Regions from separate parts of the Streptacidiphilus cavernicola genome, predicted to be linked through region 1. Evidence: predicted binding sites of a transcription regulator. Region 1 holds the regulator's gene; each other region holds the start of a gene.
The links. The regulator HrcA, encoded in region 1, represses chaperone genes, less so after heat shock. The targets are predictions, from matches to a motif close to TTNGCACTCNGNNNNNCNGAGTGCNAA.
Positions count from the first base shown of each region.

Region 1 (3,952 bases):
GGATAGTCCTGGGCGGAGACCTCCCTGGCGCCCATGCTGAAGGCGGCGATCCGGTCGCTGAACCAGAACTGCGCGACGAACAGGCCGCCCGCGATGATCACGATGATCAGCCAGGCCCCCTTCAGGAACACCAGCAGCGCGCCCACGAAGACGACGTAGAGGAGGCCGATGAAGAACATCGTCAGCAGCATCCGGCTGGTGAGACCGCGGTCGGGTGCGAAGCGTGTTCGGGGCATGGTGCCACTCCTCAAGAAAGGACCTGTCCTGCAATTCTGCCTTGTAAGGCCTACCAACAGGTACGTACGGGACGGCTCCGGCGTTCCGGTGGCGTAGCCTCGCGGCTTACACTGGCCGAACAGGCGTTGGCACTCGTTCGGCCGGAGTGCCAGTCCGGATGCCAGTCCCAGTGCCAGTCCCCGAGGCAGGAGGTGCGTGGCCCGTGCATGAGGAGCGCAAGCTCGACGACCGCAAGCTGGCGGTGCTGCGCGCCATCGTCCAGGACTACGTCGGGACGGAGGAGCCGGTCGGTTCCAAGGCCCTGGTGGAACGGCACAACCTCGGCGTGTCGCCGGCCACGGTGCGTAACGACATGGCGACGCTGGAGGACGAGGGCTACATCCACCAGCCGCACACCAGCGCCGGGCGGGTGCCCACCGACAAGGGCTACCGGCTGTTCGTGGACCGGCTGACCGAGGTCAAGCCGTTGTCCGCGCCCGAGCGCCGGGCCATCGGCAGCTTCCTGGACCACGCGGTGGACCTGGACGACGTGGTGGCCCGCACGGTGCGGCTGCTGGCGCAGCTGACCCGGCAGGTCGCGGTAGTGCAGTACCCCTCGCTCTCCCGTTCGACCGTGCGGCACGTGGAGCTCGTCGCGTTGACGCCGACCCGGGTGATGCTGGTGCTGATCACCGACACCGGCCGGGTCGAGCAGCGGCTGATCGACTGCCCGGCCCCGGTCGGCGAGACGGTGCTCGCCGACCTCCGCAGCAGGCTCAACTCCCGGGCCGCGAACCAGCGGTTCGCCGAGGTGCCGACGCTGGTGCAGGACCTGCCCGAGGCGTTCGAACGCGAGGACCGGGGCTCCGTCACGGCGGTGCTGACCACGCTGTTCGAGGCGCTCGCGGAGCAGACCGAGGAGCGGATCGTGATCGGCGGCTCGGCCAACCTGACCCGCTTCCCGCACGACTTCCCGCTCACCATCGCCCCCGTGCTGGAGGCCCTGGAGGAGCAGGTGGTCCTGCTGAAGCTGCTCGGGGAGACCGCCGACGCGGGCATGATGGTCCGCATCGGCCACGAGAACGCCTACGAGGGGCTCAATTCCACGTCGGTCGTGTCGGTGGGCTACGGTTCGGGCGACGAGACCGTCGCCAAACTGGGGGTGCTCGGGCCGACGCGGATGGACTACCCGGGAACGATGGGCGCGGTCCGGGCGGTTGCACGGTACGTCGGCCAGATCCTGGCCGCGTCTTAGCCTTACAGCGGTGTCGGGAACGTCGGCGCGAATAGAAACAAGCGGAGCATTTTGGTGGCCACGGACTACTACGCGGTACTCGGCGTCCGGCGTGACGCGGGTCAGGACGAGATCAAGAAGGCGTTCCGCCGGCTGGCGAGAGAACTCCACCCTGATGTGAACCCCGACCCGAAGACCCAGGAGCGGTTCAAGGAGATCAACGCCGCCTACGAGGTCCTCTCCGACCCCAACAAGCGGCAGGTCTACGACCTCGGCGGCGATCCGCTGTCGGCGAACGGCGGCGGGGCGGGCCCCGGCGGCTTCGGCACCGGCGCGGGCTTCGGCTTCAGCGACATCATGGACGCCTTCTTCGGCGCGGCCGGCGGCGGGCAGCGCGGTCCGCGCTCGCGGACCCGGCGCGGCCAGGACGCGATGATCCGGATCGACATCGACCTCGAAGAGGCCGCGTTCGGCACCACCAAGGACATCCAGGTCGACACCGCCGTCGTCTGCACCACCTGCAACGGCGAGGGCGCGGCCCCCGGCACCTCCGCGCAGACCTGCGACATGTGCCGCGGACGCGGCGAGGTGTCCCAGGTCACCCGGTCCTTCCTGGGCCAGGTGATGACCTCGCGCCCGTGCCCGCAGTGCCAGGGCTTCGGCACGGTCGTGCCCACCCCCTGCCCGGAGTGCGCCGGCGACGGCCGGGTCCGCGCCCGGCGCACGCTGACCGTGAAGATCCCGGCCGGCGTGGACAACGGCACCCGGATCCAGCTCGCGGGCGAGGGCGAGGTCGGCCCCGGCGGTGGCCCGGCCGGCGACCTCTACGTCGAGATCAGCGAGAACCCGCACAAGGTGTTCCAGCGCCGCGGCGACGACCTGCACTGCACGGTGACCCTGCCGATGACGGCGGCGGCGCTGGGCACCAAGGTCCCGCTGGAGACCCTGGACGGGCAGGTCGAGATCGACGTCCGCCCCGGCACCCAGTCCGGGCAGTCCATCCCGCTGCACGGGCGCGGCATCACCCACCTGCGCGGCGGCGGTCGCGGCGACCTGATAGTGCACGTCGAGGTGCAGACGCCCGGGAAGCTCGACCCGGAGCAGGAGGAGCTGCTGCGGCGGCTCGCCGCGCTGCGCGGCGAGGAGCGTCCCAAGGGCACCTTCGAGCCGGGGCAGCAGGGGCTGTTCTCCCGGCTCAAGGACGCCTTCAACGGCCGCACATGACCGCGCCGGTCTTCGTGGCCGGTACGGCGGCGCTGGCCGCCGCCGTACCCGGCGCGCTGGTCCGGCTGGACGGCGCCGAGGGGCGGCACGCGGTCGCGGTGCGGCGGCTGGCCGTGGGCGAGCAGCTGGTGCTGACCGACGGCGAGGGGCTCGGGGTCTCCGGGACCGTCGCCGAGGTGGTCGGCAAGGAGGCGCTGGAGGTCCGGGTCGCCGAGGCGCTGGCCGAACCGGAGCCCACGCTGCGGGTGGTGGTGGTGCAGGCGCTGCCCAAGGGCGACCGCGGCGAGCTGGCGGTCGAGCTGATGACCGAGGTCGGCGTGGACCAGGTGGTCCCCTGGGCGGCCTCGCGCTGCATCACCCAGTGGAAGGGCGACCGGGGCCAGAAGGCGCTGGGCAAGTGGCGGGCCACCGCCCGGGAGGCCGGCAAGCAGTCCAGGCGGCTGCGCTTCCCGGTGGTCCGCGAGCCGATGAGCACCCGGCAGGTCGCCGAGCTGCTCTCCGGCGCGGCGCTGGGCGCGGTGCTGCACGAGGAGGGCGCGCTGCCGCTGGCCTCCGCCGGGCTGCCGGAGCAGGGCGAGCTGGTGCTGGTGGTCGGCCCCGAGGGCGGGGTCTCCCCGGACGAGCTGGCCCGCTTCGCCGAGGCCGGCGCGGCCCCGTACCGGCTCGGCTCCACGGTGCTGCGGACCTCCACCGCGGGGGTCGCCGCCGGGGCGCTGCTGCTGGGCCGGACCGGGCGCTGGGGCTAGCCGCCTACCAGCCGTCCGCTCCGGATCTGCTGCGAGCGGAATGGTGTGTCGCGCCGTCCGGGGTGGCGGCTAGGGTTGCCGGGTGACTGAAGCCGACAGCTACCTCCGGTACCCGCACATCCATGCTGACCTGGTCACCTTCGTGGCCGAGAACGATGTCTGGCTGGCCCCCGTGGAGGGCGGCCGGGCCTGGCGGGTGAGTGCGGACCAGGTGCCGGCGACCCGCCCGCGGATCTCCCCGGACGGCGCCCTGATCGCCTGGACCTCCACCCGTGACGGCGCCCCCGAGGTCCATGTCGCCCCGGTGGACGGCGGCCAGTCGCGCCGGCTGACGTACTGGGGCAGCGCGCAGACGGCGGTGCTCGGCTGGACCGCCGACGGCGAGGTGCTGGCGCTCAGCTCGGTCGGCCGGATGTCGCGGGCGCACCCCTGGGCCTTCGCGGTCCCGCTGGACGGCGGCCCGGCCCGGCGGCTGCCGTACGGCAGGGTCGGCGGGGTGGCGGCGGAGCCGGGCGGCGCCCGGGTGCTGCTC
Region 1 is NZ_JBHFAB010000004.1:203,215-207,166, reverse strand. Features, by position in the region: gene htpX (zinc metalloprotease HtpX) at 1-236, opposite strand, end outside; gene hrcA (heat-inducible transcriptional repressor HrcA) at 440-1,471, shown strand; gene dnaJ (molecular chaperone DnaJ) at 1,526-2,674, shown strand; gene ACEZDE_RS07280 (16S rRNA (uracil(1498)-N(3))-methyltransferase) at 2,671-3,420, shown strand; gene ACEZDE_RS07275 (S41 family peptidase) at 3,503-3,952, shown strand, end outside.

Region 2 (3,952 bases), on a different contig from region 1:
CGATACCGTCCGACAAGGTAGTGAACAGCCATGTCGGCGACGGGGAGCAGTGCACGGTGGAGCGGAACCGCAGGACCTTTGCGACGGCTGCGGGGGCGCTCGCCCTGGCCGCCCTGGCCACCGGCTGCGGCGCCGGGGGCGGTGACTCCGCGTCGTCACCGGCGACCACCGCGGCCCCGCTCGCCTCGGTCGGGGCCACCGCGCCCGCGACCGCGCCCGGCTCGTCGGACGCGGCGGGCTCCGCCGCCACCGCGGCGCTGTGGCGGAAGTGGGGCCTGAAGCCGCTGGCGCCCGCCCCGGCCCCGCCCGCGGTCCCGCCGATCAAGCTCACCAGGACCGGGACGGTGCCGGTGATCGACAGCGTGCCGACGCACCAGAAGATCGTCTTCATCACCCTCGACGACGGCCTGGAGAAGGACCCGAAGTTCGTGGAGATGATGCGGGAGCTGAAGGTCCCCTTCACGATGTTCCTGATGAACGACGCCATCAAGTCGGACTACGGCTACTTCAAGCCGCTGCAGGCGCTCGGGAACAGCATCCAGAACCACACCCTGCACCACCCGGCGATGAACACCGTCTCCGAGGACCGGCAGAAGCAGGAGGTCTGCGGCGACCAGAAGATCCTGACCACCCAGTACGGCACCGCCCCGTTCCTGTTCCGCCCCCCGTACGGCGCGGGCGCGCACACCGCGAGCCTCAACGCCGCGGTCCAGGCCTGCGGCCCGCGCGCCATCGTCTACTGGAAGGAGAGCATGCAGATCACCGGCGTGCAGTACCAGACGTCGGTGCACAAGTTCCAGGACGGGGACATCATCCTGGCCCACTTCCGGGGCCCGGCCGAGCTCAAGGGCGAGACGATGACCAAGATGTTCGCCAACCTGATCAAGCGGATCGAGGAACAGGGCTTCACCGTCGCCCGCCTGGACGACTACATCCAGAAGCCCTAGTACCTGCCGGAGCGTCAGCGGACCGGCTGTCCCAGCAGCATCACCGGGGCGCCGGCGGCGCGGGTGAGGAAGACCGTGCAGGAGTGCGGGCCCTCGGGCTTGAGCCTGCGGCGCAGGGCCTCCGGCTCGATCGCGGAGCCGCGCTTCTTGATGACCACGGTGCCGACGCCGCGTTCGCGGAGCAGCGCCTTGAGCTTCTTCAGGCCGAACGGGAGCGTGTCGGTGATCTCGTAGGCCGTGGCGTAAGGGGTCTGACGGAGCGTCGCCGAGGTGAGGTAGGCGATGGTCGGGTCGATCAGGGTGGCGTCCAGCCGCTCGGCCGCTTCGGCGACCAGGTGGGCCCGGATCACCGCGCCGTCGGGCTCGTAGAGGTAGCGGAGCACCGGTCCCGGCTCCGGGTCGGGCAGCCGGCCGCCGGTGAGGCAGGTGCCGCCGGGGAGCAGCGTGGCGCGGTGCGGCTCGGCCGGGTCCGGGTCGGTGCCGAACCAGAGCACGGCCTCCTTGACGTCGCCGCCGTCGGAGACCCACTCGGCCTCGGTGCCCTCGGGCACGGCCGTGTGCGGGATGCCGGGGGCGACCTTGAGCGCGGCGTACCGGGTCTTCCCGGCGGCGCCGACCGCCCAGCTCAGCGGCGGCGAGTAGGCCTCGGGGTCGAAGATCCGGCCCTTGCCGCCGCCGCCCCGGCCGCCGCGCCGGGCCGGGTCGACGAAGACCGCGTCGAAGCCGGAGAGGCCGATCTCGGCGACGTCGCCGCAGTGCTGCCTGATCAGGCCGTCCAGGCCCAGCGCCGCCGCGTTGGCCTCGGCGACGGCGCAGGTCAGCGGGTCGCGGTCGACGGCAAGGACCTCGATCCCGGCCCGTGCCAGCGCGATCGCGTCACCGCCGACCCCGGAGCAGAGGTCCGCGATCCGGCGTACGCCCAGCGCGCGGAACCGCGCCGCGCGCCACTCGGCGACACTCGTTCGGGTGGCCTGCTCGACGCCGTCCGGGGTGAAGTACATCCGCTGGGCGTCGGCCGGGCCGAACTTCGCCGCGGCCCGCTGCCGCAGCCCGGCCTGCCCGATCGCGGCCGAGACGAGTTCCGCCGGGTGCGAACGCCGCAGCCTGGTGGCCACCGCCAGCTCCTGTCCCGGCGCTAGCCCGCGCAGCTCTGCCAGCAGGGTCTGGCCCTCGTCGGTGAGCAGGGCACGGAACGATTCGATCTCCACCCGGCCATCATCCCGTAAGCAACGCGTTGGCACTCTGGTTGACTGAGTGCTAACGGCGGCCTAGTGTCGTCGTTGGCACTCTCCAGGTGAGAGCGCTAACCCCGCGGAGGGGCGATTCCGGCACCGCGACGACGGTCTCGCACCACACCCTCTGCGACCCAAGACATGAATCACCCCGTGATCTCCGAAGGGGGAGGTCGGAACGTGACGACCACCAGCTCCAAGGTTGCCATCAAGCCGCTCGAGGACCGCATTGTGGTCCAGCCGCTCGAAGCCGAGCAGACCACGGCCTCTGGCCTGGTCATTCCGGACACTGCCAAGGAGAAGCCCCAGGAGGGCGTTGTCCTGGCCGTCGGTCCGGGCCGGTTCGAGGACGGCCAGCGCCTGCCGCTCGACGTCGCCGTCGGCGACATCGTGCTCTACAGCAAGTACGGCGGCACCGAGGTCAAGTACAACGGCGAGGAGTACCTGGTGCTCTCCGCCCGCGACGTCCTCGCGATCGTCCAGAAGTAGCAGCGCGACGTAGTACCCGGCTGCTTCGGCAGCCGCGACGCTGACCGCAGAGTCGTGACCCCGCCCGGGCCCCCAGTCTTCACTGTGTGAGACCGGGTGTCCGGGCTCGGTTGTTTGAGAGGGAAACCCTAAGCATGGCGAAGATCCTGAAGTTCGACGAGGACGCCCGCCGCTCGCTCGAGCGCGGCGTCAACAAGCTGGCCGACACCGTGAAGGTGACGCTCGGCCCCAAGGGCCGCAACGTCGTCATCGACAAGAAGTTCGGCGCTCCGACCATCACCAACGACGGCGTCACCATCGCCCGTGAGGTCGAGCTCGACGACCCGTACGAGAACCTTGGCGCGCAGCTGGTCAAGGAGGTCGCCACCAAGACCAACGACATCGCGGGCGACGGCACCACCACCGCCACCGTGCTGGCCCAGGCCCTGGTCAACGAGGGTCTGCGGAACGTCGCCGCGGGCGCGGGCCCGTCCGGTCTCAAGAAGGGCATCGACGCCGCCGTCAAGGCCGTGTCGGACCACCTGCTCTCGGTCGCCCGGGAGATCGACGGCAAGGAGGACATCGCCGCCGTCGCCGCGCTCTCCGCGCAGGACCAGCAGGTCGGCGACCTGATCGCCGAGGCGATGGACAAGGTCGGCAAGGACGGTGTGATCACCGTCGAGGAGTCGAACACCTTCGGCCTGGAGCTTGAGTTCACCGAGGGCATGCAGTTCGACAAGGGCTACCTGTCGCCCTACATGGTCACCGACCAGGAGCGCATGGAGGCCGTCCTCGACGACCCGTACGTCCTGATCCACCAGGGCAAGATCTCCTCGATCCAGGACCTGCTCCCGCTGCTGGAGAAGATCCTCCAGGGCGGCGCCAGCAAGCCCCTGCTGATCATCGCCGAGGACGTCGACGGCGAGGCGCTGTCGACCCTGGTGGTCAACAAGATCCGCGGCACCTTCAACGCCGTCGCGGTGAAGGCCCCCGGCTTCGGCGACCGCCGCAAGGCCATGCTCGGCGACCTGGCCACCCTCACCGGTGCCACCGTCATCGCCGAGGAGGTCGGCCTCAAGCTCGACCAGGCCGGTCTGGACCTGCTGGGCACCGCCCGCCGGGTCACCGTCTCCAAGGACAACACCACCGTCGTCGACGGCGCCGGTGACTCCTCCGAGGTGGCCGGCCGGGTCGCGCAGATCAAGGCCGAGATCGAGAGCACCGACTCGGACTGGGACCGCGAGAAGCTGCAGGAGCGCCTGGCCAAGCTGGCCGGCGGAGTCTGCGTGATCAAGGTCGGCGCGG
Region 2 is NZ_JBHFAB010000006.1:236,086-240,037, reverse strand. Features, by position in the region: gene ACEZDE_RS10795 (polysaccharide deacetylase family protein) at 21-947, shown strand; gene ACEZDE_RS10790 (THUMP-like domain-containing protein) at 962-2,155, opposite strand; gene groES (co-chaperone GroES) at 2,360-2,668, shown strand; gene groL (chaperonin GroEL) at 2,803-3,952, shown strand, end outside.
Region 2: a site for HrcA is predicted at 2,182-2,208, ahead of groES (co-chaperone GroES). Genes of this name have one in related genera too.

Region 3 (3,952 bases), on a different contig from region 1:
CGGCGCGGTGGGCGCCGCCGCGGCCAGGACCGGGCTGCGCTCGTGCGTGTTCATCCCGCACGACCTGGAGCAGGGCAAGGTGGTGATGGCCGCGGTGTACGGCGGCGAGCTGGTCGGCATCGAGGGCAACTACGACGACGTGAACCGCTTCTGCTCGGAGCTGATCGGCGACCCGGCCGGCGAGGGCTGGGGCTTCGTCAACGTCAACCTCCGCCCCTACTACGGCGAGGGCTCGAAGACCCTGGCGTACGAGATCTGCGAGCAGCTGGGCTGGCGGCTGCCGGACCAGCTGGTGATCCCGATCGCCTCGGGCTCCCAGCTGACGAAGATCGACAAGGGGCTGAAGGAGCTGATCGCGCTCGGCCTGGTCGAGGACAGGCCCTACAAGATCTTCGGCGCCCAGGCCGAGGGCTGCTCGCCGGTCTCGGTCGCCTTCAAGGCAGGCCACGACGTGATCCGGCCGCAGAAGCCGGACACCATCGCCAAGTCGCTGGCGATCGGCAACCCGGCCGACGGCCCGTACGTCCTGGACATCTGCCGCCGCACCGGCGGCGCGGTGGAGGACGTCAACGACGAGCAGGTGGTCGACGCGATCAAGCTGCTGGCGCGGACCGAGGGGATCTTCGCCGAGACGGCGGGCGGGGTCACCGTGGGCGTGCTGCAGAAGCTGATCAAGAACGGCCTGCTCGACCCGGCCGCCGAGACCGTGGTCCTCAACACCGGTGACGGCCTGAAGACCCTGGACGCGGTGGAACCGACCACCGGCCTGTCCGCCACCATCCGCCCCACCCTTGACTCGTTCCGAGAGGCTGGCCTCGTATGAGTGTCTCCGTCCGCATTCCGACCATCCTGCGCACCTACACCGGCGGCGCCGCCGAGGTGAAGGCCGAGGGGGCGACCCTCGCCGCCGTGATCGAGGACCTGGAGGCCAACCACACCGGCATCCGCGGCCGCATCCTCGACGACAGCGGCAAGCTGCGCCGCTTCGTGAACGTGTACGTGAACGACGACGACGTGCGCTTCGCGGACGGCCTGGACACGGCCGTCGCCGACGGCGGCGCGATCTCCATCATCCCGGCGGTCGCCGGCGGCTGCTGATCCCGGTTCTCCGGAAGGGGCGTCCCCGCCGTTCGGCCGGGACGCCCTTCGCATGTCCGAAACGCATCGGCCGGACAATGGCCGATTGTCGCCCGGGGTCTGTCCTGAACGGGTCCGCGGAGCAGGTAGAGTGCATTCCGGTTCCTTCGATTACCTTCCCCCGGGCCTGGCCTGACCCCTTGTGCCACCGGCGTCCCGCGGGTCGAGACGGCATATGCCGGAAACGGCTGCCTGATTCCTGAGAAATTGTCCGGTGATTTGCCCGGATGACACCGGTATGCCCCGTCGATCTTGTGGCGGTTTGCCGATATTGATCGGCTTATGCCCGATAAACAATGACGAGAATTCTGTGCCGTGCGCCCTGTTGCAGAGGGCATCGGAGTGGATACATTCAGCGTCGGTCGATGCACTGCGTGCCGCGCAGGGGCACGGCCCGGTCCGCGGAGTGCGGTCCGTGAAAGGGCCAGTAATAGGGGAGTTCGGAATGGCTCAGGGCACCGTCAAGTGGTTCAACGCGGAGAAGGGGTACGGCTTCATCGCGGTCGACGGTGGTGCGGACGTGTTCGTCCACTACAGCGCGATCCAGATGGACGGGTACCGGTCGCTCGAAGAGGGCCAGCGGGTCGAGTTCGAGATCTCGCAGGGTCAGAAGGGTCCGCAGGCGGACATGGTCCGCGTGGTGTGACCGCTCGGTCGAGCGATCGCTGACAGACCTTCCGGTAGGCCGATGCCCCAGCAGGGGCGGCGGCCTACCGGCGTTTCCGGCCCCGGGTCCCGGGTCGGGCTCCGGACATCTGCTTGCACTCAAGGGGTGAGAGTGCTAATCATTGGCGTTAGCACTCTGAGGTAGAGAGTGACAACGGGCCGGGTAGGTGAGGCTCCGGGCGCGACGGGAAGTGACCGTCGCCGGCCGGGACCGTCCGTCGCGGGCGCCAGCGCGGTCCACTCGCAGCCACCCTGTCCGGGAGGACCACTTCCATGGCCAAGATCATTGCGTTTAACGAGGAAGCTCGTCGCGGCCTTGAGCGCGGGATGAACCAGCTCGCCGACGCTGTCAAGGTCACGCTCGGCCCCAAGGGCCGCAACGTCGTCCTGGAGAAGAAGTGGGGCGCCCCCACGATCACCAACGACGGTGTCTCCATCGCCAAGGAGATCGAGCTCGAGGACCCGTACGAGAAGATCGGCGCCGAGCTCGTCAAGGAGGTCGCCAAGAAGACCGACGACGTCGCGGGCGACGGCACCACCACCGCCACCGTGCTGGCCCAGGCGCTGGTCCGGGAGGGCCTGCGCAACGTCGCCGCCGGCGCCAACCCGATGGCCCTGAAGCGCGGCATCGAGAAGGCCGTGGCGGCCGTCTCCGCCCAGCTGCTGGAGCAGGCGCAGGACGTGGAGACCAAGGAGCAGATCGCCTCCACCGCCTCCATCTCCGCCGCCGACCCGCAGATCGGCGAGCTCATCGCCGAGGCGATGGACAAGGTCGGCAAGGAAGGCGTCATCACCGTCGAGGAGTCGCAGACCTTCGGCCTGGAGCTTGAGCTCACCGAGGGCATGCGCTTCGACAAGGGCTTCATCTCGGCGTACTTCGCCACCGACCTGGAGCGTATGGAGACGTCCTTCGACGACCCGTACATCCTGATCGCCAACTCCAAGATCGGCGGGGTCAAGGACCTGCTCCCGATCCTGGAGAAGGTCATGCAGTCCGGCAAGCCGCTGCTGATCATCGCCGAGGACGTCGAGGGCGAGGCCCTGTCGACCCTGGTGGTCAACAAGATCCGTGGCACCTTCAAGTCCGTCGCCGTCAAGGCCCCGGGCTTCGGCGACCGCCGCAAGGCCATGCTCGGCGACATCGCCATCCTCACCGGCGGCACGGTCATCTCCGAGGAGGTCGGCCTGAAGCTGGAGAACGCCGGTCTGGAGCTGCTCGGCACCGCCCGCAAGGTCGTCATCACCAAGGACGAGACCACCATCATCGACGGTGGCGGCGACAGCGACCAGGTCGCCGGCCGGGTCAACCAGATCCGCGCCGAGATCGACAACAGCGACTCCGACTACGACCGCGAGAAGCTCCAGGAGCGCCTGGCGAAGCTCGCGGGCGGCGTGGCCGTGATCAAGGCCGGCGCGGCGACCGAGGTCGAGCTCAAGGAGCGCAAGCACCGCATCGAGGACGCCGTCCGCAACGCGAAGGCCGCCGTCGAGGAGGGCATCGTCGCCGGTGGCGGCGTTGCGCTGCTGCAGGCCGGGGTGGTCTTCGAGAAGCTGGAGCTGGAGGGCGACGAGGCCACCGGCGCCAACATCGTCAAGGTCGCGCTGGAGGCCCCGATCAAGCAGATCGCCCTCAACGGCGGCCTCGAGGGCGGCGTCGTGGTCGAGAAGGTCCGCAACCTGCAGCCGGGTTGGGGCCTCAACGCCGCGACCGGCGAGTACGTCGACCTGATCGCGTCCGGCATCATCGACCCGGCCAAGGTCACCCGCTCCGCCCTGCAGAACGCGGCCTCCATCGCCGCGCTGTTCCTGACCACCGAGGCGGTCATCGCCGACAAGCCCGAGAAGGCCGGTGCCCCCGCGGGCGGCGGCGGCATGCCGGGTGGTGACATGGACTTCTGATCCTGGCCCCCGGCCGGATCAGCGGTACCTGAGCGAGGCGGTCCTCCCCTTCGGGGGCGGGCCGCCTCGCTGCGTTCCCGGCTGCCGCCGGGTTTGGGAGAATGGGGGGATGGACGCCGCCGAGAACCCCGTGAACCCCGCAGGCACACCGGACCCGGCCATCGAGGCCGCGCTGCACAGCGCCCGCGCGGACGTGCTGCGGGACCTGACCTCACGCGACATCGCCGACGCGGCGGTGGTCTCGATGCTG
Region 3 is NZ_JBHFAB010000001.1:373,898-377,849, reverse strand. Features, by position in the region: gene thrC (threonine synthase) at 1-823, shown strand, start outside; gene ACEZDE_RS01665 (MoaD/ThiS family protein) at 820-1,098, shown strand; gene ACEZDE_RS01660 (cold-shock protein) at 1,583-1,783, shown strand; gene groL (chaperonin GroEL) at 2,077-3,702, shown strand; gene ACEZDE_RS01650 (hypothetical protein) at 3,812-3,952, shown strand, end outside.
Region 3: a site for HrcA is predicted at 1,932-1,958, ahead of groL (chaperonin GroEL). Genes of this name have one in related genera too.